Regions from separate parts of the Vogesella sp. EB genome, predicted to be linked through region 1. Evidence: predicted binding sites of a transcription regulator. Region 1 holds the regulator's gene; the other holds the start of a gene.
The links. The regulator FNR, encoded in region 1, switches genes on or off when oxygen is low (the NO sensors DNR and NnrR bind a similar motif). The targets are predictions, from matches to a motif close to TTGATNNNNATCAA.

Region 1 (15,468 bases):
CGCCGCTGCGGATCGCGCGCCGCGCCGCCGCCGGCAGCCCCGGGTCCGCCTTGCCGACCAGCGCCTTGTCGCCAGCGCCGAGCACCATGCCCTTGCTGGAGTAGATGGTCATGAAGCCGCTGCCGTAGGGCCTGATCGCGGCGGCGACCGCCTGCAGCTGTGCCAGGCCGAAGTCGATGCCGGCGACGCCGAGAAAGCGGCCGTTATCGAGGATGGGGTAGGACAGTGTCGCCATCAGCACCTTGATGTCGTGGTCCTCGTACGGCTCGGTCAGCACCGGCTGCAGGCTGTGTTTCGGGCCGTCGTAGTACTCGCTGCCGTCGGTGTCCTCCGAACCCCATACCACGTCCTCCTGACCGCCCTTGCGGAACCAGTAGCTGCCGGCGCGGCCGCTGGCGCCGTTTTCCGGCTGCCCGGCCAGCTCGCTGTCGCGGCCGTCCAGCGCGTTCGGCTCCCAGCCGAGGAATACGCCGATGGCCTGCGGGTTGGTCTGCATCAGCAGGCGGGTGTGGGCGCCGGCAAGGGGGCGGGCATTGGCCGGCGCACCGCGCTTGAGCACCAGTGCGTAGGCGGCGAGGTCCTTGGTGGTGGTGTAGGCGCCTTCCAGGCGCTGGTTGAGCTTGGCGGCCTCGTTGGCGGCCAGCAGGCGGGTGGCGGCCAGCACGTGCTGCTCTGCCTGTTGCGCGGAGAGGCGGGCGTTGACGCCGATGATCAGGCTGAAGCCGCCGAGAACGAGCAGGCCGGTGCCGACCAGCAACTTGGCCTTGATGGTGTCGAACATGATCTTCCTTGTCGCTGCAGCGTGGTTGTGGTGGTGCGGGTCGGCTGATGATAGGCGGCGGCAAGGCGGAAGATAAAGCGATGGGTGTTTAATATTTTAAATTAACGTGCGATAAATGACGTTTGTGCAACAGTTTTGTTAAACATTAATAGCCATAAAAAACCGCCGTGGCTGCGATTGCAGCCACGGCGGTGATATCGATGTTTAATATTTAGCTCGCGACGCGGGTGATGTTGGCACCGACGGCATTGAGCTTGGCTTCGATGTGCTCGTAGCCGCGATCAAGATGGTAGATGCGGTCGACGATGGTTTCGCCCTCGGCGGCGAGGCCGGCGATCACCAGGCTGGCGGAGGCGCGCAGGTCGGTGGCCATGACCGTGGCGCCGGACAGCTTCTCCACACCCTTGACGATGGCGGTGTTGCCTTCCACCTCGATGTTGGCGCCCATGCGGTTCAGCTCCGGCACGTGCATGAAGCGGTTTTCGAAGATGGTCTCGGTCATCACCGCCGCACCTTCGGCGATGGTGTTCAGCGTCATCATCTGCGCCTGCATGTCGGTCGGGAACGCCGGATGCGGCAGGGTGCGCACGTTGACCGCTTTCGGACGGCGCTTCATGTCCAGCGAGATCCAGTCGTCGCCGCACTCGATCACGGCGCCGGTTTCGGTCAGCTTGTCGAGGATGACGTCCATGCTGCGCGGTGCGGCATTGCGCAGCACCACGTGGCCCTGGGTCATGGCGCCGGCGACGAGGAAGGTGCCGGCCTCGATGCGGTCCGGCATGATCGCGTGTTCGGCGCCATGCAGGCGCTCGACGCCTTCGATGACCAGCTTGTCGCTGCCGATGCCCTGGATCTTGGCACCCATCGCCACCAGGCAGTGGGCAAGGTCGACCACTTCCGGCTCGCGCGCGGCGTTTTCCAGGATGGTGGTGCCTTCGGCCAGCACCGCCGCCATCATCAGGTTTTCGGTGCCGCCGACGGTGACCATGTCCATCACGATGTGGGCGCCGCGCAGTTTCTTGGCGCGCGCCTTGACGTAGCCGTGCTCGATGGAGATCTCGGCGCCCATGGCAACCATGCCCTTGATGTGCTGTTCCACCGGGCGCGAGCCGATGGCGCAGCCGCCTGGCAGCGACACGGTGGCCTCGCCGAAGCGGGCCAGCGTCGGGCCCAGCACCAGGATGGACGCACGCATGGTTTTCACCAGATCGTACGGTGCTACCAGGGTGTCGAGGCTGGCGGCGGTGATCTCGAACTCGTGCACGTTGTCGGTCATCACGCGTACGCCCATGCCCTGCAGCAGCTTTTGCGTGGTGGCCACGTCGCGCAGCATCGGCACATTGGTGAGCTTCAGCGTGTCGGCGGTCAACAGGCCGGCGCACAGGATCGGCAGGGCGGCGTTCTTGGCGCCGGAAACACGGATTTCACCGTTGAGCGGGCCGTTGCCGCCTTGAATGACCAGTTTTTCCATTTTCGTGATTTAGCCTTGTTGCTGCGCCCATTCTTCCGGGCTGAGTGTCTTCATTCCCAATGCATGAATCTCGGCGCGCATGCGGTCGCCGAGGGCCTGGTACACCAACTGGTGGCGCTGGACGCGATTGCGGCCGGAGAATTCCGCGCTGACGATCACGGCGTTGAAGTGGGTGCCGTCATCGCCCTGCACGTCAATGTAGTCACAGGGAAGTCCGGCGAGAATGACTTCCTTGATATAGTCTGCACTTACCATCATGGTTCCTGTCTTTTGTTGTAATGGCGCGGCACGCAAGGTGCCGCTGCTCAATGGCGAAGCTTGTAGCCGCTGGCGATCAGCCGCATCACCCACAGCGACAGCGCGACGAAGCAGCCGCCGACCACCGCCAGCGACAGCCACGGCGAGACGTCGGCCTGGCCGAAGAAACCGTAGCGGAAGCCGTCGATCATGTAGAACACCGGGTTGAGGTGGGAGACGCTGCGCCATAGCGGCGGCAGGCTGTTGATAGAGTAGAACACGCCGGACAAGAACGTCAGCGGCATGATCAGGAAATTCTGGAACGCGGCCAGCTGGTCGAACTTGTCGGCCCAGATGCCGGCCATGATACCCAGCGCGCCGAGCACGCCGCAGCCGAGCACGGCAAAGGCCAGCAGCCACAGCGGCTGCGCCGGCAGGCTGAGGCCGAACCAAGCAGTGACCAGCAGCACGCCGCAGCCGACCACCAGCCCGCGCACGACAGACGCCAGCAGGTAGGCGCCGAAGAACGCCGGCGAGCTGATCGGCGGCAGCAGCAGGAACACGATGTTGCCGGTGATCTTGGACTGGATCAGGCTGGACGAGCTGTTGGCGAACGCATTCTGCGCCATCGACATCATCGCCAGGCCAGGGATCAGGAACGCGGTGTAGCTGACGCCGGGATAGGCCTCGACATGCTGCGACAGCACGTGCGAGAAGATCATCTGGTACAGCAGCGCGGTCAGCACCGGCGCCATCACCGTCTGGAAGCCGACCTTCCAGAAGCGCAGGATTTCCTTCTTGAACAGGGTCAGAAAGCCGTACATCAGAGTTGTCCTCCGTGCATCAGCTTGACGAAGACCTGCTCCAGATCGGTTTCGTGCACCGACAATTCGCGTACTTCCACTGCGGCCAACCTCAGTTCGCTCAATACCTGCTCCAGTTTGGCAATGTCCGGCAGCGCCAGGATGTGGCGGCCGTCCTGTTGACGCAGGCTCAGCGGCTGCAGGCTGGCCGGCAACGGCCCAGACAGCTGCAGCGACACTTCGCGCGCCGCGCTGCGCGACAGCAGGGTGTCCTTGTTTTCCAGCGCGATCAGCCGGCCTTTTTTCATCATCGCGATGCGGCTGCACAGCGCTTCGGCTTCTTCCAGATAGTGGGTGGTCAGCACGATGGTGTGGCCGGCGGCGTTGAGTTCCTTCACGAACGCCCACAGGCTCTGGCGCAGTTCGACGTCGACGCCGGCGGTTGGTTCATCCAGCACGATCACCGGCGGGCGGTGCACCAGCGCCTGCGCCACCATCACCCGCCGTTTCATGCCGCCGGACAGCGCGCGCATGTTGACGTTGGCCTTGTCGGTCAGCCCCAGCTTGTGCAGCAGTTCGTCGATCCAGGCATCGTTGTGGCGGATGCCGAAATAGCCGGACTGGAAGGTCAGCGTCTCGCGCACGGTGAAGAACGGATCGAACACCAGTTCCTGTGGCACCACCCCCAGTTTCATGCGTGCGTCACGCGCCTGCGCCACGGTGTCGTGACCCATGATGCGGATCTGGCCGCTGTCGGCGCGCGACAGGCCGGCCATGGCGGAAATCAGCGTGGTCTTGCCGGCGCCGTTGGGGCCGAGCAGGGCGAAGAACTCGCCGTGTTCTACAGTGAAGCTGATGTGATCCAGTGCCTGCAGCGACGCGAAGCGTTTGCTGACAGCATCGATGCTGATGGCGTGAGTCATGACAGAAGGGCGGAAGGCGTAAAGACGCGGAGTATAACGCTATTCAGCAGCGCATGGCAGGGGTTGCAGCCAGCAGCGCTCCTTGAAAATGCCTTCAAAATAAGGGCTTAACAGCGCGGATAGATTATTGTGAATGGTGCGGTCGTCCTGTGCCAGCAACCAGCTGTGGATCAGGCCGCCGTACAGGCTGTGCAGGCCGATGGCGGCCAGCTTGGGATCGACATCGGCACGCAGCAATTGCTGCTCCTGCGCACAGTGCAGCACCTGCTGCAGCTTGGCCTGTTTTTCCTGGGTCCAGCTGATCTGCTCCAGCAGCAACGGCGCCATTTCGCCGACCTGCTCGCAGCCGAGATGGTGGATGCCGCAGATGCGGCGGATACGCGGATTGTCGTGCAGCAGGGCGAACATGGAATGACCGTGCAGCCACAGCCGCGTCGCCGGGTTGATGCTGCTGTCGAGCAGGCGCGCGTCGAGAATTTCCAGCTCCGGAATGATGCGGTCGCACAGCGCGTTGAACAGGTCGAGCTTGTTGGAAAAGTGCCAGTAGATCGCGCCGCGGGTCAGCCCGGCGGCGGCGGCGATGTCGGCAAGCGAGGTCGCGGCGACACCTTTTTCCCAGAATACCTGTTCGGCGGTATCCAGCAGCAGGTGACGGGTTTGCTCGGCTTCTTCTCTAGTCTTGCGTGCCATGTTCTCGAAAGGGTTATTCAACGCGGCGTAAGGATAGCGTTAAAGCCACCGCTGCGCTGGTTGATTTGTTTACATACATACACGAATGTATGTATTATGGCGCAAATTTGTCGCATTGTCTGTACCGGAATTCAGAAACGCGTCCTGGCAAGCGGCTGTCCAGCACGATTGCATGCTATATAGCCAGTTGGCATTTTTTGACCGGCACGCAGCGCGCAGACAGCTGTTGCCAATGTACGACGCACACATCAAGGAGATCTCTGGTGAGTTCTTTCAATAATCATAAATGGACGCTGGCGCTGTTGCCGCTGGCAGTGATGCTGACCGCTTGCGGGCAGCAGGGCGAGCAGGCTGCCGGTCACGGGGCGATGCCGCCGATGCCGGTCAGCGTGGTGAAGATGGCCGCCGCCGATGTGCCGGTGGTCACCGAGTACGTCGGCCAGGCGGTCGGTTCGCGCGAGGTAGAAGTGCGCGCCCGCGTCTCCGGCATCCTGCAGAAGCGTGCCTACACCGAGGGTGCCAGCGTGCGCGCCGGTGACGTGCTGTTCCAGCTCGACGCCGCACCGTACCAGGCGGCACTGGAGCAGGCGGAGGCGACGCTGAAGCTGGAAGAAGCCAAGCTGATCCGCGCGCAGCAGGACCACGACCGCGTGCTGCCGCTGTTCAAGGAAAATGCCGTCAGCCAGAAGGACCGCGATGACGCGGTGGCCGCGCTGGCCAGTGCCAAGGCCTCGGTCGCCGCCGCCCGCGCCGCGATGAAGTCGGCGCAGATCAATCTCGGCTACACCCGCGTCACCGCGCCGATCTCCGGCGTGACCAGTGCCGAGGCGCGCTCCGAGGGCAGCCTGGTGCAGCCGGGCGATGCTGGCCTGCTGACCAAGATCTCGCAGCTGGACCCGATCTACGTCAAGTTCTCGCTGTCCGACAACGACGTGCTGAAGAACCAGCAAATGGCGGCCAGCGGCAAGCTGCGCCAGCCGGAAGGCGGCCGCTACATCGTGTCGCTGAAACTTCCGGACGGCAGCACCTACGGCCGTGAAGGCCGCATCAACTTTGCCGACCGCGTCATCGATCCGACCACCGGCACCTCGGCGGCGCGCGCCAGCTTCGTCAATCCTGAAGGCACCGTGCGTGCCGGCCAGTTCGTGCGCGTCGAGCTGAAGGGCGCGGTACGCCTCAATGCGCTGGTGGTGCCGCAGAAGGCGGTGCTGACCTCGCAGCAGGGCAAGATGGTGTGGGTAGTCGGCAAGGACAATACCGTCGAGGCCCGTCCGCTGCAGATCAGCGACAGCGCCAATAACGGCTTCATCGTCGAGAGCGGGCTGAAGGCCGGCGACCTGGTGATTACCGACAACCTGATCAAGCTGCGTCCGGGTGCCAAGGTGGTGCCGCAGGCGGCTGCGGCCAACGTTGCCGCCCCGGCAGCAGCCCAAGGCTAAGGCGAGGAATAACACATGTTTTCATCTTTCTTCATCCGCCGGCCGATCTTTGCCAGCGTGCTGTCGATCGTGATCGTGCTGGCCGGTTTCTTCGGCATGCGCGCGCTGCCGATCGAACAGTACCCGCAGATCGTGCCGCCGTCGGTGGCGGTGACCACCGCCTATCCCGGCGCCTCCGCCGAGGTGATCGCCGATACCGTGGCCTCGCCGCTGGAACAGGCGATCAACGGCGTCGACGACATGCTGTACATGCAGTCCAGCAGTGCCAGTAACGGCCGGCTGACCATCAACGTCACCTTCAAGATCGGCACCAATCCGGACCAGGCGTCGATCAACGTCAACAACCGCGTGCAGTCGGTGCTGTCGTCGCTGCCGGAAGAGGTGCGCCGCCAGAGCGTCAACGTGCGCAAGCAGGCGGCCACCTTCCTGCAGGTGATCTCGCTGTACTCCCCGGACAAGCGCTACGACACGTTGTTCATGAGCAACTACGCGCTGCTCAACGTGGTTGACGAGATCAAGCGCATCCCCGGCGTTGGCCAGGTCACCAACTTCGCCGGCAAGGACTACGCGATGCGGGTGTGGCTGCGGCCGGACCGTCTGGCGCAGCTGAAGCTGACGCCCAGCGACGTGGCCACCGCCATCCGCGAGCAGAACGCGCAGTTCGCCGCCGGCAAGATCAGCGCCGAACCGAACGCCGGCAAGCCGGACTTCACCTACACCATCACCACCAAGGGCCGCCTGACCGAGGCCAGCGAGTTCGAGAACATCATCGTGCGCGCGGCCGCCGACGGGGCCAAGGTGCGCCTGAAGGACGTGGCACGGGTGGAGCTGGGTGCGCTGGGCTACGACTTCTACGGCAAGCACAACGGCCGTCCTAGCATCCCGATCGGTATCAACCTGGCGCCGGGCGCCAACCAGCTGGACACCGCCAAGGCGGTACAGGCGAAGATGGACGAGCTGGCGGCGAAATTCCCGGCCGGCCTGTCCTACTCCATCCCCTACGACACCACCCGCTTCGTCGAGGTTTCGATCCAGGAAGTGATCACCACGCTGATGGAAGCGATGGTGCTGGTGTTCGCCGTGGTGTACCTGTTCCTGCAGAACTGGCGCGCGACGCTGATTCCGGGGCTGGCGGTGCCGGTGTCCATCGTCGGTACCTTTGCCGGTATGTACATGTTCGGCTACTCCATCAACACCCTGACGCTATTCGGCATGGTGCTGGCGATCGGTATCGTGGTCGACGATGCCATCGTGGTGCTGGAGAACGTCGAACGCATCATGATGAAAGAGGGCAAGCCGCCGCGCGAAGCCACCATCCAGGCGATGAAGGAAGTCAGCGGCCCGGTGGTCGCCATCGTGCTGGTGTTGTGCTCGGTGTTCATCCCGGTGGCGTTCATGGGCGGTATTGCCGGCCAGATGTACAAGCAGTTCGCCATCACCATCGCGATGTCGGTGACCATCTCCGGCATCGTGGCGCTGACGCTGACCCCGGCCTTGTGCGCGGCGATGCTGAAGTCCGAGCATCAGCACAGCAACGCCTTCTTCGACGGCTTCAACCGCCTGTTTGACCGCATCACCCAGCGCTACAGCAGCGGCGTGGCCTTCCTGATCAAGCGTTCCGTGCTGGCACTGGTGCTGTTCGGGCTGCTGATCGGCGCCTCGGCATGGCTGTTCAAGCTGATTCCGTCGTCGCTGGCGCCGGAAGAAGACCAGGGCTACGTGATCTCCGCCACCATCCTGCCCGACGGCGCGGCGATCAACCGCACCGTGGACGCGATGGACAAGCTGGACGTGGAAATCGCCAAGAACCCGGCGGTGAAGGACGTGATGAGCTTTGCCGGCTTTGACATCCTGTCCGGCTCCAACCGCACCAACACCGGTGTCACCTTCATCACCCTGAAGCCGTGGGACGAGCGCAAGGCGCCGGGTATGTCGGCGCAGGCGGTGGTCGGCGACGTGTTCATGAAGGGGGCCGGCATCAAGGAAGGGCTGGTCCTGGCCTTCAACCCGCCACCGATCTCCGGCATGTCCTCCACCGGCGGCTTCGAAGCCTACGTGCAGAACCGTGCCGGTGCCTCGGCTGCCGAGCTGGCGGCCCAGGCGCAGGCGCTGATGATGGCGGCGGCGAAACGGCCGGAACTGGCCGGCGTGCAGAGCACCTTCTCTGCCAACGTGCCACAGGTCAACGTGCAGCTGGACCGTGAAAAGGCCAAGGCGCTGGGCGTGCCGATCGACGACGTGTTCGACACCATGCAGAGCACCTTCGGCGCGCTGTACGTCAACGACTTCAACAAGTTCGGCCGCATCTTCACCGTGCAGCTGCAGTCGGAGGCCGAGTTCCGCAAGAGCGTCGACAACCTGCGTACCGTGTTCGTGCGGGCGCAGAACGGGCAGATGATTCCGCTGTCCAGCCTGGTGACGGTGGAACAGGCCACCGGTCCGGAAATCGTCGAGCGCTACAACGCCTTCCCGTCGGCCAAGCTGGTCGGCGGCCCGGCACCGGGCTACAGCTCCGGCGAAGCGCTGGCGGTGATGGAACAGCTGGCGAAGGAAACGCTGCCGGACGGCTACACCCTGGCGTGGACCGGCTCCGCCTTCCAGGAGCAATCCACCGGCGGTGCCTCGTCGACGGTATTCGTGATCGCGCTGGTGATGGTGTTCCTGATCCTGGCGGCCCAGTACGAGCGCTGGACGCTGCCGATCGCGGTGCTGACCGCGGTGCCGTTCGCGGTATTCGGCGCGCTGGTGGCCAACTGGCTGCGCGGGCTGGAGAACGACATCTATTTCCAGGTGGCGCTGGTGACGCTGATCGGCCTCGCGGCCAAGAACGCGATCCTGATCGTCGAGTTCGCGGTGCTGAAGATGGAAGAAGGGCGTTCGCTGACCGAGGCGGCGGTGGAGGCGGCCAAGCTGCGTTTCCGCCCGATCGTGATGACCTCGCTGGCCTTCATCCTCGGTTGCGTGCCGCTGGCGATTTCCAGCGGCGCCGGCTCCGCCAGCCGTCACTCGATCGGTACCGGCGTGATCGGGGGCATGTTGGCCGCAACCTTCATCGCGGCGCTGTTCATCCCCCTGTTTTTCAAACTGATTATGCAGTGGAGCCAGCGCAAGCCGGCACCACAAGGAGAACAGCATGATGCTTAAGCAAGCGCTGTTGCCAATCCTGGTCGCCGCCGCGCTGTCGGCGTGCGCGGTCGGCCCCGACTACCAGCGTCCGCAGCTGGACATGCCGCAGGCGGCGGCCAACGTGGCGCCGGTCGCCAGCGACTGGTGGCGCAGTTTCGAGGATCCGGTGCTGGACGCGATGATAGACGAGTCGCTGCGCTACAACCGTGATCTGGTGCAGGCCGCGGCGCGGGTGGAAGAAGCCGCCGCCGCCGCCGGTGTGGCGCGAGCCGGCCTGCTGCCGCAGGTCAGCGCCAGCGCCGGCAGCGGCCGCAGCCAGACCTCGAGCTACAGCAGTGGTGGCGGGGCGCTGCTCGACAGCCGCCAGGCCGGGCTGACCGCTAGCTGGGAGCTGGACCTGTGGGGCAAGCTGCGCCGCGAACGCGAAGCGGCGCTAGCCGACGTCAGCGCCAGCGAGCGCTCGCTGGCCGCGCTCAGGCTGTCGCTGGGCAGCCAGGTGGCCAAGAGCTACTTCCAGCTCGCCAGCTACGACGCCCAGCTCGCCAGCGCCCGCGCCACGCTGCAAAGCCGCGAGCAATCGCTGCAGCTGCGCCAGAAACGCTTCAACGGCGGCATGACCTCCGAGCTGGAGCTGCGCCAGGCCGAGGCCGAGGCCGCCAGTGCGCGCGCCACCGTGCCGCAGCTGGCACAGGCGGTGACGCAGACCGAACACGCGCTGGCGGTGCTGTTGGGCCGTTCGCCGCGTGACATTGCGGCCAACCTTGGCCGCGGCAAGGCCTTGTCGGCGCTGGCCGAGCCGGAGCAGATCCCGTCCGGCCTGCCGTCCGACCTGCTGCTGCGCCGTGCCGACGTGGCGGCGGCGGAAGCCAGCCTGATCGCGGCCAACGCCCGCATCGGCGTCGCCCGCGCCGCCTACTTCCCGAGCATCAGCCTGTCGGCCGGTATCGGCAGCGCCAGCACCGCGCTGACCGACCTGTTCAGCGGCCCGGCGCAGACCTGGAACTTCGCGGCCAACCTGACCGCGCCGATCTTCAACGCCGGCCGTATCGCCGCCGGTGTCGATGCCGCCAACGCGCGCCAGAAGCAGGCGCTGGCGGTGTACGAGAAGACGGTGCAGCAGGCGTTTGCCGATACCCTGGACGCGATGTCGGCGGTCAGCACCACGCGCGCCACCGAACAGGCGCAGCTGCAGCAGCTGGCCTCGCTGCGCGAGGCGCTGCGCCTGGCGCGGTTGCGCTACGACAACGGCTACTCCAGCTATCTGGACGTGCTGGACGCCGAACGCGGCGTGTTCCAGGTGGAGCAGGCGCTGTCCAGCGCTCGCCTCGCGCGGCTGTCGGCGGTGGTGTCGCTGTACGCGGCACTGGGTGGCGGCTGGCAAGCCGGCTGAGCCCGCAACGCACGATGCAAAAAGCCCGGATCGGTCGATCCGGGCTTTTTTATTGCGTCACGCGGCAGGTTTAGCCGGCGCTGTTGGCCTGCGAGCAGCCGGCCACCAGGGCCTTCAGCTCTTCCGGGCGGACCAGCTGGATGTGCTTGTGATCGACCAGGATCCAGCCCTGCTGCTGGAATTTCGACAGCGTGCGGCTGACGGTTTCCAGTTTCAGGCCGAGGAAGCTGCCGATTTCCTCGCGGCTCATGCGCAGGATGAAGTCGTTGGCGGCAAAGCCGCGGCTGGCCAGGCGCTGCGACAGGTTGAGCAGGAAGGCGGCGAGGCGTTCTTCCGCCTTCATATTGCCCAGCAGCAGCATCACCGACTGGTCGCGCACGATTTCGCGGCTCATCAGGCGGAAGAAGTGGTGTTGCAGGCTGGGGATGTCGCGTCCCAGGCTTTCCATGCGGCTGAACGGCAGCTCGCACACCTCGCTGTCCTCCAGCGCGATGGCGTCGCAACCGTGGGTGTTGGAGGAAATGCCGTCCAGCCCCATCAGCTCGCCGGACATGTGGAAACCGGTAACCTGTTCGCGGCCGTCCTGGCTGGAAACGCAGGTCTTGAAATAGCCGGTGCGCACCGCGTATAAAGAACGGAAACCTTCTCCGCTGCGGAACAGGTATTCACCGCGCTTGAAACGGCGGCTCTGACGGATAACGGCATCCAGCTGGGCCATCTCGTCACGGTTTAGCCCCACCGGCAGGCACAATTCACGCAGGCTGCAGTTGGAACAAGTGACTTTCAGCGAATGCAGGGGGGAGGACAGATCGTTCATACCGAGAGTCGATTTCCAGGGACAGATGAGCTTGCTTGATGAGCGTCAATGCAGATCAAGGCGTAATTGCGCAAATTTACCAGTCCCCCACCAGATTTCCAATCAAAATATATGATGGCTGCTCATTCTGCATTTATCCCGACCCAATGTGTTTTCGACCGGACCCTGATCGAAACACTGGAAGGGTCCGGTCCGCGTTACACCTCCTATCCGACTGCCGACCGTTTTCACGCCGGTTTCGGGGTGAATGATTATGAACATTGCCTGGCGCAGCGCGCCATTGGGGCAAACCATCGCGGCATTTCGCTGTACGTACACATCCCGTTCTGCAACACCATCTGCTACTACTGCGGCTGCAACAAGATTATCACCAAGGACAAGAGCCGCGCCGACGCCTACCTCGACTACCTGGAAAAGGAAATCGCGCTGGTGGCGGAAAAACTCGGCTGTCGCGAGAAGGTGATCCAGCTGCATTTCGGCGGCGGCACACCGACCTTCCTCTCCGATGCGCAGCTGGACCGGGTGATGGGCGTCATCAACCGCTACTTCGAGCTGCTGCCGGAAGGCGAGTTCTCGATCGAGATCGACCCGCGCAAGGTTGGCCGCGACACCGTGCTGCACCTGGGCCGTCTCGGCTTCAACCGCATGAGCGTCGGCATCCAGGATTTCGATCCGGCGGTGCAACAGGCAGTGAACCGCATCCAGAGCGAGGCGGAAACCCGGCTGGTGATCGACGCCGCGCGCGAGGCCGGCTTCAAGTCGGTGAGCGTGGACCTGATCTACGGCCTGCCGCTGCAGAGCGCGCACTCGCTGGAAAGCACCGTCAACAAGGTGATCGCGATGTCGCCGGACCGCATCGCGCTGTACAACTACGCGCACCTGCCGACCGTGTTCAAGCCGCAGCGCCGCATCAACGAGGCCGATCTGCCGTCCAGCGCCACCAAGCTCGACATCCTGCAGAACTCGGTACAGCAGCTGAGCGACGCCGGCTACGTGTTCATCGGCATGGACCACTTCGCCAAGCCCGGTGACGAGCTGACGCGCGCGCTGGAGCAGGGCCGCCTGCAGCGCAACTTCCAGGGCTACTCCACCCACGCCGATTGCGACATGATCGGCTTCGGCGTGTCGTCGATCGGCAAGGTCGGCCCCTGTTACTCGCAGAACGAAAAGGACATCGACGCCTACTACGCGGCGCTGGACGCCGGCCACCTGCCGGTGATGCGCGGTATGACGCTGACCCAGGACGACATCCTGCGCCGCAGCGTGATCCAGGCGCTGATGTGCCGCTTCTCGCTGTCGGTGGAGGCGATCGAGCAGACCTTCGCCATCAATTTTGCCGACTACTTCGCCGACGAGCTGCCGAAGATCCGCGAATTCCAGCAGATGGGCCTGCTGCACTTCGACGGCGACTTCCTTATGGTGGAGCCGAAGGGCCGCTTCCTGATCCGCAATATCGCGATGGCGTTCGACCGCCACCTGCGCGAGCGCGAAACCGGCGCGCGCTATTCGAAAACCATCTGACGCGCGCCGCACGGGCGGCGGGACGACAGGCACACAAGGTTGGCCGCAGCGATGCGGCCAACCTTTTTGTTGATGCCGGCGGCGGCGCGGGCGCTAGAGCCTGTCATCCATTTGAGCCGGATGGGGGCAGGGAAGTGCGCCTGGCTTGTTTTTCAAGACTTGGCGGCGTGTTGGTCATGCTCTGGATTGGCTTGTTGTGCCTGGTTGCCGGTTCCGAACGTCAGCGTTCCGATGCCCGAGGCTGAGAACGAGAGTAGCGCCTTGCTGCCAAGGGGAATCTGCCAGGCATTGGGTGGCGTGGGCGTCACCGGACTACCTATCGGCATTGCCATATCCAGGCGAAACACCTCATAGGCGCTGGCTTCCAGCAACACGCTGCTATTGGGGGCCACCGTTACACTACAGCCCCAGTCTATTTCTTCCAACCCCATCCCCAAGCCAATACAGACGCGATATTCTTTATTGTCATAGGGCGGTATTCGCCAGCCACTCTCGTCGTGTGTCAGGGTAATTTCATTATTAAACCGCATCGAGAATTGATCTGCATTGGCGCTGAATGGATAAGCAAGCTGATTCGGGCTGATTTCTCCCGCGGCCAGCACCGAGGCAACCCAGGATAGTGGCAATTGATTGCTAAAATCGATAATTACCTTGGTATGTACAGACTGAATTCCAGCGAGAATATAATCGGTCATCGGAGAGCTGGTGGCATAAAAAGTCAAACCAAGTTTTATATTAAGGTCACTAACGGAAGTAATCGTGATGGCTGTATCTGGCGTAGACGTCAGTAATACCCCAAAACTTTTTATGGGAGGAAAGATAATTGTATTGTTAGCGGATTCCATGCGGGATATTGCTTTCAATAACAGGACACAAACGTTTAACCGGTAAACGCTTGTGTCCCGAGTCAAGTAATGAACGGATTACTTGTGGAATTCCAGTGGTGCGCCGGGCTGGAACAAGTCCTGCACGGCCTTGGCGGAGCGATCGCCGGCGTAATCAAATTCGCACTGGAAGGATCCCTGCTGCGTCGAGCCCTTGATGTTGAAGCGCACGCCGCTAAGCAGGAAGAAGGTGAACCCGGCCATCAGCGCGCTGCCCACCGACAGCCGGCCCTTGAGGAAGGTATTGGCCATGTCGGATCGCACCACGCCGTCCACGGCATTGTCTTGCCACACCACGCTGGATACGGAGTCGAGGAAGGTTGGATCGCCTTCCAGCTGCAGCTGCTGCAGTGGTGCGGATTGCGTCAGGGCAAGCAGGTTCTCGTGTGCCTTGCAGAGCGACTGGTGGCTGTTCACCAGTGCATGCACCACGTCGTCAGCCACGCTGACGGCGGGCTTGCCGGGAGTCACGGTCCAGTCGCCGGTTTCGGTCAGCGTCACGGTGCAGTTGAACTGGCTGAATTTGTCCAGGGTGATTTCGGCCGCCTTGGTCGACACATCGGTCCATTGCGCCAGGGTGTTGTAGTCGAAATCGCCGGTGCTTACGTAGAACGAGAACTTGGGCTGGATGTGGCGGGTAACGCCCGGGTCCGGGGACCAGGTCATGCCGATATAGCCGGCTGCGGTCTGAATGCCGAAGCTCTGGTTGGCAAACCAGCCATGATCTTCATTGCTGGGTTTGTTGAAGTTGTTGGTGACGATGTCGACGAGGCCGCTGGAGCCGGCACCCACTTCCTTGAGCTGTGGTCCCTGGCGCGGTGGGCAGGTGACATAGTCCGCCTCGTACTGCTTGCCCAGAGTGGCAAGCATCGGCACGTTGGAAGTAATGGCTACGTCGAGACCAACGGCCTCGTTGCTGGCCCCTGCCGCAACCGAATATTGCACCGGCACGGTGAACAGGTTGTAACCTTGGGCATTGTTGATAATGCTCAGGCATGCGCTCGAATTCGCGAAAACGCCGGGGTCGGCTTTCATCTGCTCGGGCGGCTGCAGGAACAGCCAGAAGTTACGGGTGCTGCCCGATTTGTTGACCAGGTAGATATTGTACTTTTCAGCCATTTCCAATTCTCCAATCAGTTAGATGTGATGTTGCTGACGAATCAGCCAACTCACTATAACCATTGCATAAAAAGAAAAATGGGTCTGTTGCGGGTCAAGTTGGTATCAATTGGGCATCAGAATGATGCGTGAAAATACTGTAAAAATTTAGATAATGATTATCTGGTATTTGCCGAATAGATTATTCGGAGAATAATAGACTGACCTCGACCCCCAGGGCCTGCGCTAGGTTTTTTGCCGTTCGGTAACGTACCGGTGTCCCCAGTT
Region 2 (15,468 bases), on a different contig from region 1:
CGGCGAATTGTCCGGCAGCAGCGTCGCCAGCTCGGCCAGCAGCGGCGCGTCCAGGCTGGCGGCCAAGGTTTTGGCGCCGCGGAGCGCGTTCAGCGAATCGCGCAGCGCAGCGAGGTCGCGCGGCCGCGCCGAACGCAGCGCGATGCGCGCGGTGATGCGCTCGATGTCGGCCACCTCGCGCAGCTGGGCGTGGATGTCGCCGTGGCGGGTTAGCAGCGCGCGCACCGCCTGCAGGCGGCGCGCCAGCTTGTCGTGGCGGCGGATCGGGTGGTGCAGCCAGTGGCGCAGCAGGCGGCTGCCCATGCTGGTGGCGCAGCCATCCAGCAGCGACGCCAGCGTCGGCGACGGTTCGCCACGGATGGTTTCGGTCAGTTCCAGATTGCGGCGGGTGGCGGCGTCCATGCGGATCAGCTCGCCGGCGTCTTCCACCGCCAGCTGCGCGATGTGCGCCGGGTTCACCCCTTGCGTCGACTTCACGTACTCAAGCAAGGCGCCGGCGGCACCCACCGCCACCGGCAGGGTGTCGGCGCCGAAGCCGGCCAGGTCGCGGGTGCCGAAGTGGCGGGTCAGCGCCAGCGTGGACGACTCGCTATCGAACTGCCACGGCGGCAGCTTTTTCTTTGGCATGGTGATGGCGTCGAAGGCCGCGAGACCGGTGTCGTCGGGGATCACCAGCTCGGCCGGCTTCAGCCGCTCCAGTTCGCTGGCGAGCTCCTCGACGCCGGTCTGCATCACCTTGAATTCGCCGCTGGCCAGCGACAGCCAGGCCAGACCCAGCACGCCCTTGTGCATATTGACGGCCAGCACCAGGTTGTCACGCTTGTCGTCCAGGAGCGCGGCGTCGGTCAGCGTCCCCGGCGTGACGATACGTACCACCTTGCGCTCCACCGGGCCCTTGCTGGTCGCCGGGTCGCCGATCTGTTCGGCAATGGCCACCGACTCGCCCATCTTCACCAGCCGCGCGAGATAGCCTTCGGCGGCGTGGTAGGGGATGCCCGCCATGCGGATCGGGTTGCCGCCGCTGGCGCCGCGCGCGGTGAGGGTGATGTCCAGCAGCCGCGATGCCTTCTCGGCGTCGTCGTAGAACAGCTCGTAGAAGTCGCCCATGCGGTAGAACAGCAGCTTGTCGGCGTGTTCGCGTTTCAGGGCGAGGTACTGCTGCATCATCGGCGTGTGCTGGGGTGTGGTCATCAGGCTGTCCGTCGGAGGTAAAAAGGTTGGCCGCAATAGGCAACGCCCCGACAGGCGGGGCGCGGCAAGCTATTTTACGGGATGTGACCGGTGCCGTCACGGCGGGTCGGCGCTGAGCGCGACGGCGCGGTGGCGACCGGCGGCCTTGGCCGCGTACAGCGCGCTGTCGGCACGGGCGAGCAGGGTGCGGCTGTCGTCGTCGGCCTGCAGGCAGGCGACGCCGATGGAGCTGGTGATGGCGAGGATGTGATGCCCGCTCTGGATGCGCAGCTCGCTGATGTCGTCGATGATGCGCTCGGCCAGGTCCAGCGCCTCGTGCAGCCCCAGCCCCGGCAGCAGCAGACAGAATTCCTCGCCGCCGATGCGGCCGGCGACATCGCTTTCGCGCAGCACTTCTTCCAGCGCGTCGCCCAGTGCGGCCAGCACCAGATCGCCGGCGTGGTGGCCGTAGCGGTCGTTGATCTGCTTGAAGTGGTCGAGGTCCAGCATCAGTACCGACAGCGGCGCGTGCTGCACCTGCGCCAGCTGCAGCTGCGTCTCCAGCCGCGTCAGCAGCGTCGGGCGGTTGAACAGCCCGGTCAGCGCGTCGATGGTGGCCTGCTGCTCGAGGATGCGCTGCAGCGCCTTGCGCTGGCTGATGTCGCGCGCCGAGCCCCAGATCACCGGCTGGCCGTCCAGCATCAGGCGGCGGGCGCTGACCTCGACCTCGAGCAGCGCGCCGTCCTTGGTGCGGTTGACGCTTTCGAAGGTCTCGCCGTCCTCGCCGGTGGCGGCCAGCCGCTGGCGGATGCTCTGCGGCGTGCTGCCGGGCACCACCTGCCACAGGTGCATGTGCAGCAGCTCGTCCAGGCTGTAGCCCAGCATCTGGCACAGGCTGTCGCTGGCCTCCAGGAAGCGGCCATTCATGTCGATGATGGACAGGCCGTCGGCGGCGTTCTGCAGGATGGCGCGGTACCACTGGCTGCGGCTGTCCAGCTGGCGGTGGATGGTCTGGTTTTCCAGCAGCAGCGCCAGCAGGCGCGCGGTGTCCTCGAGGATGGTGATCGCCTGCGGCGTCGGCGCCGACGGCGTGCGGTGGTAGACGGCGAAGGTGCCGTGCACGGTGCCCTTGCTGTCGATCAGCGGCTCCGACCAGCAGCTGCCCAGTTCGAAGCGCGCCGCCAGCTCGCGGTACGGCGCCCAGTTCGGGTGCAGTTGCAGGTTTTCCGCCACCACCCGTTTCGCGTGCCACACCGCGGCGCCGCAGCTGCCGACCATCGGGCCGGGGGCGAGGCCGACCAGGCGTTGCTGGTAGGCGCTGGGCAGCGACGGCCCGGCCACCGGCTGCAGGCGGCCGCGCGAATCCAGCAGCAGGATGGAGCAGCGCCATTCCGGCAGCGCCAGCTCGATCTGCTGCACCACGGTGCGCAGCAGGGCGTCCAGCGGCGTGCCCTGTGCGTTCTGGCGCAGGATGTCGCTGTGCAGCAGCTGCCAGTGCTGGCGCCTGGCCTGCTTCTCGCGTTGCTGCAGCTGTTCCAGCTCGGCGCCGGCGCGTTCGATGAAGGGCTGCAGCAGCGCCGGCAGTTCCGGCGCGAAGAAATCGGGGCGCGCATCCAGCAGCGCCAGGTGGCCCAGGCAATGCGCATCGCCGTCCAGCAGCGGCCAGGCAAGACAGCTCTGCCATGCCTGCTGGCCGGCCTCGGGCAGGCACTGCCGCAGGCCGCGACCGAGCAGCAGCGGTTGCCGGGTGTCGAACAGGCAGTTGCAGGGCAGCTGGCGCGGTGCGCCACCGGCGGCATCGTTGGCAAACAGTACCTGCAGCTGGCGGTGCGGGCCGCTGCTGCGCTGCGACAGCAGCACGCGCTCGGCCCCGGTCAGGCAGGCGAGCTGGCTGACCAGTTGTTGCAGGTACTTTTTGCCGATGCAGCTGGCGCTGTGCAGCAACAGGGCATCGCGGATGCGTTGGGGATCGGGCATGGCTGGCGCGCTCGGTGCGTATCCGTTTCAGTATGCAACTTAGTTCCGGCTTGCGGAAGCAATGAATGGTGGCCGCCACGGCAAGGGGCTGGTGTGTGGTTTGACAAGTATTATTTCCAGCGTCTATGATCCATATCAAACTTTCAGAAATTACTGAAAATTGGAAAACAACATGAACCTGCCACCCCTGATTCAATCCTTCGTACTGCATTTCGGCGAAATGGGCAGCCACTGGGGCATCAATCGCACCGTGGGCCAGATCTACGCCTTGCTGTACGTCTCCGACAAACCGCTCAACGCCGACGACATCGTCGAGGCCATCGGCTGTTCGCGCTCCAATACCAGCATGGCGCTGAAGGAGCTGCAGGCGTGGCGGCTGGTCAAGCTGCAGCACCTGCCCGGCGACCGCCGCGAATACTTCTCCACCCCGGACGACGTGTGGGCGATCTTCAAGACCCTGGCCGAGGAGCGGCAGAAGCGCGAGGTGGAGCCGACGCTGACCATGCTGCGCGGCGCGATCATGGAAACGCCGTCCGGCGACGCCGAGCGCCACGCGCAGGCGCGCATGAACGAGATGTACCAGCTGATCGAGCTGGTGACCAAGTGGTTCGCCGACATCCGCGACATGGACGTGGACACGCTGCAGAAGCTGATGAAGCTGGGCAGCCAGGTGCAGAAGGTGCTGCAGTTCACGCAGAGCATCGGCCGCCTCACCGGCCGCGACAGCAACCGTAACGCCGACGCGGAGGCCTGAACATGGACAGCTTCGATCCGCTGACGCTGGCGCGCATCCAGTTTGCGGCCAACATCAGTTTCCACATCCTGTTTCCCACCATCAGCATCGCCATGGGCTGGGTACTGCTGTACTTCAAGACCCGCTTCGACCGCAGCGGCGACCAAGCGTGGCTGGATGCCTACGGCTTCTGGGTGAAGATCTTCGCGCTCACCTTCGCGCTGGGGGTGGTGTCCGGCATCACCATGAGCTTCCAGTTCGGCACCAACTGGCTGGGCTATATGCAGAAGGTCGGCAACGTCGCCGGGCCGCTGCTGGCTTACGAGGTGCTGACCGCATTTTTCCTGGAGGCGACCTTCCTCGGCATCATGCTGTTCGGCCGCTCGCGGGTGAGCAACCGCGTGCACACGCTGGCCACCTTCCTGGTGGCGTTCGGCACCACGGTGTCGGCGTTCTGGATCATCGCGCTGAACTCGTGGATGCAGACCCCGGCCGGTGTCAGCGTGGTGGACGGCAAGGTGCACGTAGAGAGCTGGCTGGCGGTGATCTTCAACCCGTCGATGCCGTACCGGCTGACGCACATGCTGCTGGCCTCCGGCCTGACCGTGGCCTTCCTGGTGGCCGGGGTGTCGGCCTACCGCTGGCTGCGCGGCGACCGTGGCGCCGGTGTGCGCCACGCGCTGAAGACCGGCGTCACCCTCGCCGCCGTGCTGATCCCGCTGCAGATCCTGGTCGGCGACGCGCACGGGCTGAACACCTTCCATCACCAGCCAGCCAAGCTGGCGGCGATCGAGGGCGTGTGGCACACCGAGCGCGGCGCGCCGCTGCTACTGTTCGCACTGCCGGACGAGGCGACACAGTCCAACCGCTACGCGCTGGGCATTCCCAAGCTGGCCAGCCTGATCATCACCCACCAGCCGGACGGCGAGATTCGCGGCCTCAACGAGTTTGCCGGCGCGCATCCGCCGGTGGCCAAGGTGTTCTGGAGCTTCCGCGTGATGGTGGCGGTGGGCGTGGCGATGCTGCTGGCCAGCTGGCTGGCGGCGTGGCAGCTGCGCCGCCGCGGCGAGCCGGCGCCATGGCTGGCACGTGCGCTGGTGGCGATGACCTTTTCCGGCTGGCTGGCGACGCTGGCCGGCTGGTACGTGACCGAAATCGGCCGCCAGCCGTGGCTGGTGACCGGCATCCTGCGCACCGCCGATGCCGCCTCGGCGGTGGGCGGCGGCATGATCCTGTCCACCTTGCTGATGTATCTGGCGCTGTACGCGGTGCTGCTGGCCAGCTACGTGTCGGTGGTGTTCTATCTGGCGAAAAAGGCCGGCCAGCCGGCTGCGGCCAACCTTGAAGGAGTCTCGGCATGAATGCGGAACTGTGGTTGCCGGTGATCTTCGCCGGCCTGATGGCCATCTCCTTGCTGGCCTACGTGATCCTCGACGGCTACGACCTGGGCGTCGGCGTGCTGCTGCCGCTGGGCAGCGACAGCCAGCGCGACACCATGATCGCCAGCATCGGCCCGTTCTGGGACGCCAACGAAACCTGGCTGGTGTTGGGCGTCGGCCTGCTGCTGGTGGCGTTTCCGATGGCGCACGGCATCATCCTCGGCGAGCTGTACCTGCCGGTGGCGCTGATGCTGCTGGGGTTGATCCTGCGCGGCGTGGCGTTCGACTTCCGCGTCAAGGCGCAGGCGCACCACCAGCCGGCGTGGAATGCCGCCTTCGCCGCCGGCTCCCTGCTGGCGGCAGCCAGCCAGGGCGTGATGCTGGGGCGTTACCTCACCGGCTTCGCGCCCGGTGCCGCCGCCTGGGGCTTCGCGCTACTGGCCGGCGCCGGGCTGACCGCCGCCTACGTGCTGCTCGGTGCCGGCTGGCTGATTATGAAGACCGAGGGCGAACTGCAGCAGCGCGCCACGCGCTGGGCGCAGCGCGCGTTGCTGGGCACCGGCGTCGCGGTCGCCGCGGTATCGATCGCCACGCCGCTGGCAAGCAGCCGCATCGCCGCCAAGTGGTTCACGCTGCCGGATGTGCTGCTGCTGTTGCCGCTGCCGCTGGTCACGCTGGCGCTGTTCGTGCTGCTGGCCGTCAGCCTGCCAAGGTTGGCCGCAAGGCAGGCGGCGGGCAACGACAGCTTCTGCTGGCTGCCGTTTGCCGCCACCGTCGGCATCGTGCTGCTGTCGTTCTGGGGGCTGGCCTACAGCGTGTTTCCGGAGATCGTCATCGGCCGGCTGACCATCTGGCAGGCGGCCAGCGACGCGGAGGCGCTGTGGGTGATTCTGGCCGGCGCCGCGGTGGTGCTGCCCACCATCATCGGCTACACCGTGTTCGCCTACCGCGTGTTCTGGGGCAAGGCGCGCGAACTGAGCTATTCCTGAGGGTAAGCGCGGCAGCGGGCTGTTGCTTTCCCGCGGGTGCCTCGCGGCGGATTGACCTGTGTCAAAGTCCCTGTCAAGGGTAGGGGTAAGATCGAATTTATCCTGATTAGATACCGGAAACACCGGGAGGAGCTTGAAATGGAACTGTGGAAACAACTGCTCTCTGACGATGTCGGCTTGCTGAGTGTCATCACCATCGGCGTCACTTCCGTGATCGTCACCACCATCATCGTGATGTTCATCAAGAAGGTGAAAAACAGCGACCGCAAGTAAGCGCGACGCCGATTTCCGCAAAAAGGGTACGACCACGGTCGTACCCTTTTTCATGGCTGTGCCGCTGCTTGTGGCGTGGCTGGCAACACCCCGCAAACCAGTTAAGCCCGGGTGCGCCGCCGCCGATCGTTGCAGCAGCACGCCACGGCGGCGCAAGACCGGTCAGCGGTTTTGCTTGCGGCGCCTAGTGGCGGGCCAGCCGCTGCAGCCGCGCCACGCCGACCGGCTCTTCCGCCTGCAGCGGCACGATCGCCCAGCGCCGCGCGTGCTGTCGTGCCACCAGCTCGATCTGCGCCAGCTCGTTGCCGGCACGCTGCTGCAACAGCGGCGACTGCGGCCGCGCCAGCGCCAGGCTGTTGTTGATCAGCCAGGCCCAAGGCTCGATGCCGGCGCGGCGCAGGTCCGCCTGCAGGTTGGCCGCCTCCAGTACCGGCGTGGTTTCCGCCAGCGTCACCAGCAGCACCTTGGTCTGCACCGGGTTCTGCAACTGCATCATCGGAGTGGTGAAGTGCAGGCCCTTGCTGCCCATCTGTCGCGCCACCTCGCGGTGATAGGCGCCGGTGGCGTCCAGCAGCAGCAGGGTGTGGCCGGTGGGCGCGGTGTCCATCACCACGAACTGCCTGCCGGCGCTGCGGATGATGCGGGAAAAGGCCTGGAACACGGCGATTTCCTCGGTGCACGGCGAGCGCAGGTCTTCTTCCAGCATCGCACGGCCGGCGGCGTCCAGATGCTTGCCCTTGCTGGCCAGCACCAGTTCGCGGTAGCGCGCGGTTTCCGCTTGCGGGTCGATGCGGCTGAGCTGCAGCGTGGGCAGTGCGCCGGCCACGGTTTCGGCGAGGTGGGCGGCCGGATCAGAGGTGGTCAGGTGCACGGCGTGGCCGCGGCTGGCCAGCTCCACCGCCACCGCGGCGGCCAGCGTGGTCTTGCCGACACCGCCCTTGCCCATCAGCATGATCAGACCGTGGCCGTCCCGCGCCAGCTCGTCGACCAGGCTGGCCAGATCCGGCGCCGGCGGCGGGGTGGGGGCTGCCGTCGTCGCGCCGGCCGGCACGCTGGCGCCCGGTTGCAGTAGCGCCTGCAGCGCTGACACCCCCACCAGATTGAACGGCAGCAAGGGCAGCAGGTCGCGCGGCAGCGTCTGCAGTGGCGCCGGCATCGCCGCCAAGGCCGCCTGTTCGCGTTGCCAGAGCGCGCGCGCCAGCGGGTCGTCGCCGACTGCCTGCTGCGGCAGTACGCCATTGAGCACCAGGTACTGCTGCTGCAGGCCGAGGGCGGCCAGCTCGCCCTGTGTGCGTGCCACCTCGCGCAGCGTCGCCGGCTGCGGCCGTGCCACCAGGATCAGCCGCGTCCTGCTGCCGTCGGCCAGCGCCGCCACCGCCGCCTGGTACTGGCTGCGCTGCTTGTCGAGGCCGGCCAGCGGCCCGAGGCAGGAGGCGTCGCCCTTGCCGGCCTGCAGGAAGCCGCTCCAGGCGCCGGGCAGCTGCAGCAGGCGGATGGTGTGGCCTGTGGGCGCGGTGTCGAACACGATGTGCTGGTATTGCCGCTGCAGCGCGGCATCGGTGAGCAGGGCGGTGAATTCGTCAAAGGCGGCGATCTCGGTGGTGCAGGCGCCGGACAGCTGTTCGGTCAGGCTGTTGACCTCGGCGTCCGGCAGCACACCGCGCAGCGGGGTGATGATGCGGTCGCGGTACTGCTGCGCCGCCGCCTGCGGGTCGATCTCCAGTGCCGACAGCCCGGCGACGCTGTCGATGGCGGTGATGCGGTTGCCGATCTCGGTGCCGAACACCTGGCCGACATTGGAGGCCGGATCGGTGCTGACCAGCAGCACGCGCTTGCCTTGTGCCGCGAGGTGGATGGCGCAGGCGCAGGCCAGCGAGGTCTTGCCGACACCGCCTTTGCCGGTGAAAAACAGGAAGGGTGGGGCCTGGTCGAGAAAGTGCATGGGCAACCTTTCGGCAGTGCGGCCGGCGACGCCAGCGGCGGGCAGGCAGCGTGGGGGAGGGGGCACTACAGCATGGCAGATTCGCGGTGCGGCGGGGGTGATCGCCGTCAACGGTGCGCCACAAACGGCAAAAGCCGGAAGCGCTGGGCAGCACTTCCGGCTTTCTGATCCTGGTCGGGGTGAGAGGATTCGAACCTCCGGCCTCTACGTCCCGAACGTAGCGCTCTACCAGGCTAAGCTACACCCCGAATGCTGCGTATTTTAGCCAGCTTGCCGGCCAAAGAAAAGCCCCCTGCCGCGGTGTGGCTTCAGGCTGTGCGCCAGTGCCGGCGCTACCGGCAGCGATTTTTCCGGCAAAACAAGGCCTTAGCCGTCACCGCGTGGGCAGGCTCAGGGCGCGGCTTTTTTCTTGCGTCCGCGCGGGGTTTTCTGCTGGCTTTCCTGCGCGCGATACCACGCCTCCAGCGCTTCCTCCGCGTTCATCACGTGCTGGCGCAAAAAGGCCGCCGCGCTGATGGCGTCCTTCTGCTTGCACAGCTCCAGCAGCTGCGTGTGTTCGCGGTGGGCGCGGTCGTTGAAGCCGGTGAGCAGGATCTGCATCCGCGTGTAGCGGTCGGTACGGTTGTGCAGCTGCTCGATGATGGCCAGCGTCTGTGGCCGGCTGGCGGCGCGGTACAGCGCGAGGTGGAACTGCGCGTTGAGAATGCCCCAGGCACTGATGTCCTTGTCGCGCAGCGCGGTCTCGAAGCGGGCGAGCAGCGCCTCGGCCTCGGCGATGTCGGCGCTGGTCTGGCGCGGAATCGCCTCCAGCAGCACGTCGCACTCCAGCAGCACGCGCACGCGCAGCAGCTCGACGATTTCCGGCAGCGACAGCTGTGACACCACCGCGCCCTTGTTGTCCTCGATATTGACCAGCCCTTCCGCTTCCAGCTGGCGCAGTGCCTCGCGCACCGGAACCCGACTCATGCCCAGCTCGCGCGACAGCGCTTCCTGGCGCAGCTGGCTGCCGTCCGCCCATTCGCCGGCCAGAATGCGCTGGCGGATGGCGTCGGTGGCGACGGTGGTGAGTGACAGCGGTGCGCTGTCCTTGCTTTCCTGACTCATGGTGACCTCTTTCATGCAGGCGCTACCTTACCATAGCTGGCCGGCCGGCCACGCGCTTGTCATTGCTGGCGGCGACAAAAAAGCGCCCCGCAGGGCGCAAGGTGCAGTCAGGGGCGCCTGCACGCAGAGCAAGCATTACAGCCCGAGATAGCTGGTCTTCACCGTGGTGTAGAACTCCGCGGCGTAGCGGCCCTGTTCGCGCGGGCCGTGGCTGGAGCCTTTGCGGCCGCCGAACGGCACGTGGTAGTCCACCCCGGCGGTGGGCAGGTTGACCATCACCATGCCGGCCTCGGCATGGCGGCGGAAGTGGGTGGCCAGCGCCAGCGACTGGGTGCAGATGCCGGCGGCGAGGCCGAACGGCGTGTCGTTGGCCAGCGCCAGCGCGTGCTCGTAGTCGTCGGCGCGCAGCACCGCCGCCACCGGGCCGAAGATCTCCTCGCGGCTGATCGCCATCTGCGGCGTGCAGCCGGCAAACAGCGCCGGTGACTGGTAGTAGCCGCGGGTGGCCAGCGTCAGCCGTTCGCCGCCGCACAGCAGGCTGGCGCCGTCGGCCAGGCCCTTGTCCACGTAGGACAGGTTGCCGGCCAGCTGCGCTTCGCTGGCCACCGGGCCGATCTGGCTGGCACTGTCCAGCGCGTGGCCGACGCGCAGCGCCGCGGTGCGCTCGGCCAGCCGCGCGACGAAGGCGTCGTGGATGCCATGGCAGACGATGATGCGGCTGCTGGCGGTGCAGCGCTGGCCGGTGGAATAGAACGCGCCGTTGATCGCGCATTCCACCGCCTGTTCCAGTTGCGCGTCGTCGGCGATGAGCAGCGGGTTCTTGCCACCCATCTCCAGCTGCACCTTGATACCGCGCGCGGCGCAGTCTGCGGCCAACCTTTCGCCGGTCGCCTGCGAGCCGGTAAAGCTCAGCGCGTCGATGCCGGCATCCAGCAGCGCCGGCCCCAGCACGCGGCCGCTACCCATCACCAGGTTGAACACCCCGGCCGGCAGGCCGGCGCGTTGCAGGATGTCGGCCAGTGCCCACGCCGAGCCCGGCACCAGCTCCGCCGGTTTCATTACCACGCAGTTGCCGAAGGCCAGCGCCGGCGCCGATTTCCATGCCGGAATCGCGATCGGGAAGTTCCACGGCGTGATCAGCCCGACCACACCCACCGGCTCGCGGCTGATCAGCACCTCGACGCCGGGGCGCACCGAATCCAGCAGCTCGCCCTGTTGGCGCAGCGCCTCGCCGGCAAAAAACTTGAAGATCTGGCCGGCGCGCGCCACCTCGCCGATGGCTTCCGGCAGCGTCTTGCCTTCCTCGCGCGCCAGCAGCGTGCCCAGCTCGATCTTGCGCGCCAGGATCTCGTTGCCGGCGGCATCGAGAATGTCGGCGCGCTGTTGTGGCGTGCTGCGCGACCACGCCGGAAAGGCGGCGCGCGCGGCGGCGACGGCGTCGCGCATGTCGGCGGCACTGGCGCTGGCGTAGTCGCCGACCACGTCGTCGAGGTCGGACGGATTACGGTTGACGATGGCCGGCTGTCCGCCGCGCCACTCGCCGTTGATCAGGTTGCAATGCATGGAAACTCCCGGTGGCTGCCGGCAGGCGGCAGCGCGCATCCGCCGCAGGGGCGGGCCTATGGACAGGAAGGCCGCCGGCCATGACGGGCATGGCCGGCGGCTGCGGCCAGGGTTGGCCGCAACGGCTTACAGCGTCGGCAGCGCCGGACGGCTGGCGAGGCCAGCCTCGATCACCGCCGCTACGCGTTCGCGCTCGGCGCCGACCAGTGGCAGACGCGGCGCACGTACGTGCTCGGTGCCCACGCCCACCATGGCTTCACACAGCTTCAGGTTCTGTACCAGCTTCATCGAGACGTCCAGATGCAGCAGCGGCGCGAACCAGCGGTAGATGGCGCGCGCTTCTTCCACGCGGCCAGCCTTGGCCAGCTTGTAGATGGCCACGGTTTCTTTCGGGAACGCCACCACCAGGCCGGCCACCCAGCCGTCGGCGCCCATCACGATGCTTTCCAGTGCCAGATCGTCCACGCCGCTGAAGATGGCGAAGCGGCTGCCCACCGCGTTGATCACGTTGGTCAGGGTGCGGATGTCGCCGCTGGATTCCTTGATCGCCACGTACTTCGGCTCCGCCGCCATCTCGACGTACATCTCCGGGGTGATGTTGACGCCGTAAGCGATCGGGTTGTTGTAGATCATGATCGGCAGCGGGCTGGCATCGGCCACGCGCTGGTAGTGGTTGAGGGTTTCGCGCGCGTCGGACACGTAGCGCATCGCCGGCAGCAGCATGATGCCGTCGGCGCCGGCGGCGTGGGCCGCCTGGGCCAGCGCGGCGGCGGCGCGGGTGCTGTCTTCGGCCACGGTCAGCAGCACCGGCTTGTCGCCGGCGACTTCCTTGGCCGCCTTCAGGATGGTGATCTTTTCATCGGCGGTGAGGGTGGAGGCTTCGCCCAGCGAGCCGCAGACGATGATGCCGTCGGCGCCGCATTCCAGCTGCCACTTGATGTGGTTCACGGTGCCGGCGAGATCCAGCGATTCGTCGGCGTGGAATTTGGTGGTGACAGCGGGGAAAACGCCAGTCCAGAGATGTGCCATGAAGTGTGCTCCTTGCGGGTGTGCTGCAGCCGGGTGCTGCGTTCGGTTCCCATGCTAGGACTTTTTGTATCCAATCCTCAAGCTTTTTTGTATGCAATGTTTGCATTTCGCTGCGATGTAAAAATGCTGCGCTGCGGCTGTGTTTTTTTGCGACAACGGCTGTAAGTGTTGATTTTATTGGTTGTTTGCCGATTTTGTCGTGGTGCGGGTGGTGGGCGGTGACTGTATCATTTCGGCACAATGCATTCAGTTATTGCATTCAAAACGTCAAAATCCTACAGTGGGTTCAACGCAAGCAAGGAGCAAACGTGATGGCAGTGACAGAATTTGAATGCATAGACGGCCACACCTGCGGTAACCCGGTGCGGCTGGTGACCAAGGGTGCGCCGGCGCTGAACGGCAACACCCAGGCCGAGCGGCGGCTGGATTTCCTGGCACGCTACGACTGGATGCGCACCGGCCTGATGGACGAGCCGCGCGGCCATGCGCAGATGTCCGGCGCCTTTCTGTACCCGCCGACCCGCGACGACTGCGACGTGGCGGTGCTGTATATCGAGACCAGCGGCTGCCTGCCGATGTGCGGCCACGGCACCATCGGCGTGGTCACCATGGCCATCGAGCACGGCATCGTTACCCCGAAAACCCCGGGCGTGCTGAACCTGGACACCCCGGCCGGCAAGGTGGTGGCCGAATACACGCAAGTTGGCCGCAAGGTGAAATCGGTGAAGCTCACCAATGTGCCGTCCTTCCTGCTGCTGAAAGATGTGGAAGTGGAGATCGCCGCGCTGGGCAAGCTGAAGGTGGACATTGCCTACGGCGGCAACTTCTATCCCATCGTCGAAGCGCAGGACAACTACCGCGACATGGCCGACTACACGCCGGCGCAGCTGGTGGCGATGGGCAACGAGCTGCGCGACTACCTCAACGCGCACTACGACATCGTGCATCCGCTGGATGCCAACATCCGCGGCGTGCGCCACGTGCAGTGGACTGGCGCGCCGAAGACGCCCGGTTCGCATGCGGCCAACGCGGTGCTGTACGGCGCGGCGGCACTGGACCGCTCGCCGTGCGGCACCGGCACCTCGGCACGGCTTGCGCAGCGCTACGGCCGCGGCCTGATGAAGGCCGGCGACGTGCTGGTGCACGAGAGCCTCATCGGCAGCCAGTTCACCGGCAGCATCGAGGCGGAATGCGAAGTGGCCGGCATCGCCGCCATCATCCCCGGCATTGAAGGCTGGGCGATCACCACCGGCTACAACCGCATCCTGCTGGACGATGCCGACCCGTACGTGCACGGCTTCGTGGTGGCCTGATGATGAGCGCACCGCGAGATAACACCCTGTTGCAGCCGGCGATTGCGGCCGGCGGCCGCCACGTGATCGTGGTCGGTGCCGGTATCGTCGGCATCGCCACCGCGCTGCAGCTGCGCCTCGCCGGTTGCGAGGTGACGCTGCTCGACCGTGGCGAACCGGCGATGGAAACCAGCTACGGCAATGCCGGCGCCTTCGCGGTCAGCGACATCATCCCGCTGGCCGAGCCGGGCGTGCTGCGCAAGGTGCCGGGCTGGATGTTCGACCCGCTGGGGCCGCTGGCGCTGCGCTGGCGCTACCTACCCAGCCTCACGCCGTGGCTGCTGCGCTTTCTGGCCGCCAGCCGCCCTAGCAGGGTGGCCGAGCTGACCCGCCAGCTGAATGCGCTGCTGTCGCGGGTCAATGCCGACTACGCGCCGCTGATCGAGCGCGCCGGGCTGGCGTCCATGTGGCGCCGCCACGGCAACCTCACCCTGTACCGCAGCGAGGCGGAATTCCGCGCCGCCGCCGGCGCCTGGCACAGCAAGCGCCAGCACGGTGTCGAGTGGCGCAAGCTGGCGCGCACCGACCTGGCCGCCATCGCGCCGCAGATCGCCGACGAGTGGCAGGTGGCGGTGCAGGTGCCGCAGTGGTCGCACGTCGACGACCCGTACCTGTTCAGCCGCGGCCTGTTCGATGCCTTCATCCGTGAGGGAGGGCGTTTCATCCAGGACGAGGTGCTGGCCACCGCGGCCAACGTTGGCCGCATCGTCGGCGTGGACACCGCCAGTAACGGCCGGCTGCAGGCCGACACGGTGGTGATCGCCTGCGGCGTGTGGAGCGACCGTTTTGCCCGCCAGCAGCGCTGCCGCCTGCCGCTGGAGAGCGAACGCGGCTACCACGTCACCCTGCCGCATGCCGGCGTGGCGCTGCACCACTTCATCCAGTGCGCCAGCGAGAGCTTCGTGATCCTGCCGATGGCGAACGGCGGCCTGCGCCTGGCCGGCACCGTGGAGCTGGCGCACCGCGATGCGCCGCCGAACTGGCAGCGCGCGCACATCCTGATCGAGCGCGCCCGCCGCATCGTCGGCGACTTCAGCACCGAGGGCATGAGCGTGTGGATGGGCAACCGCCCGTCGCTGCCGGACACCCTCCCGGTGATCGGTCCGGCGCCGGACTGCGGCGGCCTGTATTTCGCCACCGGCCACGGCCACCTCGGCCTGACGCTGGCGGCCACCACCGGCGCGCTGCTGGCAGAGCAGATCTGCGGTCAGGCCTGCAGCCTGGACGCCAGTGCCTATCGCCCAGACCGTTTTTGAGCCGCACCGTTTTCGCCGCCGTGCCCCGGCACGGCGGCTGGTTTGTAGTGGATGAGGAGTCGCTAACAACGGCACCTGAGACAAGGCGCGCCGACGCAGACAGTACAAGTCGTACGGCAAGGGGGCGCAACGCAGGATCAGGGATGTGGTTAGCGACGCCAGGCGCGGCAACAAGACCGCAAGACAGACCTTGGGCAACAAACAGCCGCCTTTGCGGCCAACCTTCAGTCGTGAACACAAAGGAGAAACAGCATGAAGCATTCCATCGCACCACGCGCACTGCATCTGGTCCTGGCACTGGGCGGCATGATGGCCCCGTTCGCCATCAGCGCGGCGCAGGCCGACACCGTGGTCAAGATCGGCTTTTCCTCGCCGCTGTCCGGCCCGCAGGCGCACTACGGCAAGGACAACGAGAACGCCACCCGCATGGCGATCGACGACCTCAACGCCAAGCCGATCACCATAGCCGGCCAGAAGGTGAAGTTCGAGCTGGTGTCCGAGGACGACCAGGCTGACCCGCGCGTCGGCACCCAGGTGGCACAGCGGCTGGTCGATGCCGGCGTCAAGGCGGTGATCGGCCACTTCAACTCCGGGGTGTCGATCCCGGCGTCGCGCATCTATTCCGATGCCGGCATCCCGCAGCTGTCGGTGTCCACCAACCCGGCCTACACCACCGCCGGCTACAAGACCGCCTTCCGCCT

Region 2: the regulator FNR is predicted to act here: its motif matches at 6,300-6,313, upstream of ACG97_RS17205 (DUF3149 domain-containing protein).

What each region holds. Positions count from the first base shown of each region.
Region 1 covers NZ_LFDT01000024.1:5,998-21,465, reverse strand. The annotation lists gene ACG97_RS12895 (methyl-accepting chemotaxis protein) at 1-781, opposite strand, end outside; gene murA (UDP-N-acetylglucosamine 1-carboxyvinyltransferase) at 993-2,252, opposite strand; gene ACG97_RS12885 (BolA family protein) at 2,262-2,561, opposite strand; gene ACG97_RS12880 (ABC transporter permease) at 2,558-3,313, opposite strand; gene ACG97_RS12875 (ABC transporter ATP-binding protein) at 3,313-4,215, opposite strand; gene ACG97_RS12870 (TetR family transcriptional regulator) at 4,255-4,926, opposite strand; gene ACG97_RS12865 (efflux RND transporter periplasmic adaptor subunit) at 5,169-6,344, shown strand; gene ACG97_RS12860 (efflux RND transporter permease subunit) at 6,360-9,488, shown strand; gene ACG97_RS12855 (efflux transporter outer membrane subunit) at 9,478-10,860, shown strand; gene fnr (fumarate/nitrate reduction transcriptional regulator Fnr) at 10,931-11,677, opposite strand; gene hemN (oxygen-independent coproporphyrinogen III oxidase) at 11,789-13,198, shown strand; gene ACG97_RS12840 (hypothetical protein) at 13,351-14,043, opposite strand; gene ACG97_RS17875 (hypothetical protein) at 14,122-15,201, opposite strand; gene ACG97_RS17695 (helix-turn-helix domain-containing protein) at 15,383-15,468, opposite strand, start outside.
Region 2 covers NZ_LFDT01000009.1:41,706-57,173, reverse strand. The annotation lists gene mutS (DNA mismatch repair protein MutS) at 1-1,191, opposite strand, end outside; gene ACG97_RS07455 (diguanylate cyclase) at 1,288-3,147, opposite strand; gene ACG97_RS07450 (GbsR/MarR family transcriptional regulator) at 3,320-3,901, shown strand; gene ACG97_RS07445 (cytochrome ubiquinol oxidase subunit I) at 3,904-5,241, shown strand; gene ACG97_RS07440 (cytochrome d ubiquinol oxidase subunit II) at 5,238-6,248, shown strand; gene ACG97_RS17205 (DUF3149 domain-containing protein) at 6,387-6,521, shown strand; gene arsA (arsenical pump-driving ATPase) at 6,706-8,463, opposite strand; tRNA gene ACG97_RS07430 (tRNA-Pro) at 8,635-8,711, opposite strand; gene ACG97_RS07425 (GntR family transcriptional regulator) at 8,854-9,567, opposite strand; gene ACG97_RS07420 (aldehyde dehydrogenase family protein) at 9,703-11,130, opposite strand; gene ACG97_RS07415 (dihydrodipicolinate synthase family protein) at 11,257-12,159, opposite strand; gene ACG97_RS07410 (4-hydroxyproline epimerase) at 12,471-13,472, shown strand; gene ACG97_RS07405 (FAD-binding oxidoreductase) at 13,472-14,767, shown strand; gene ACG97_RS07400 (branched-chain amino acid ABC transporter substrate-binding protein) at 15,020-15,468, shown strand, end outside.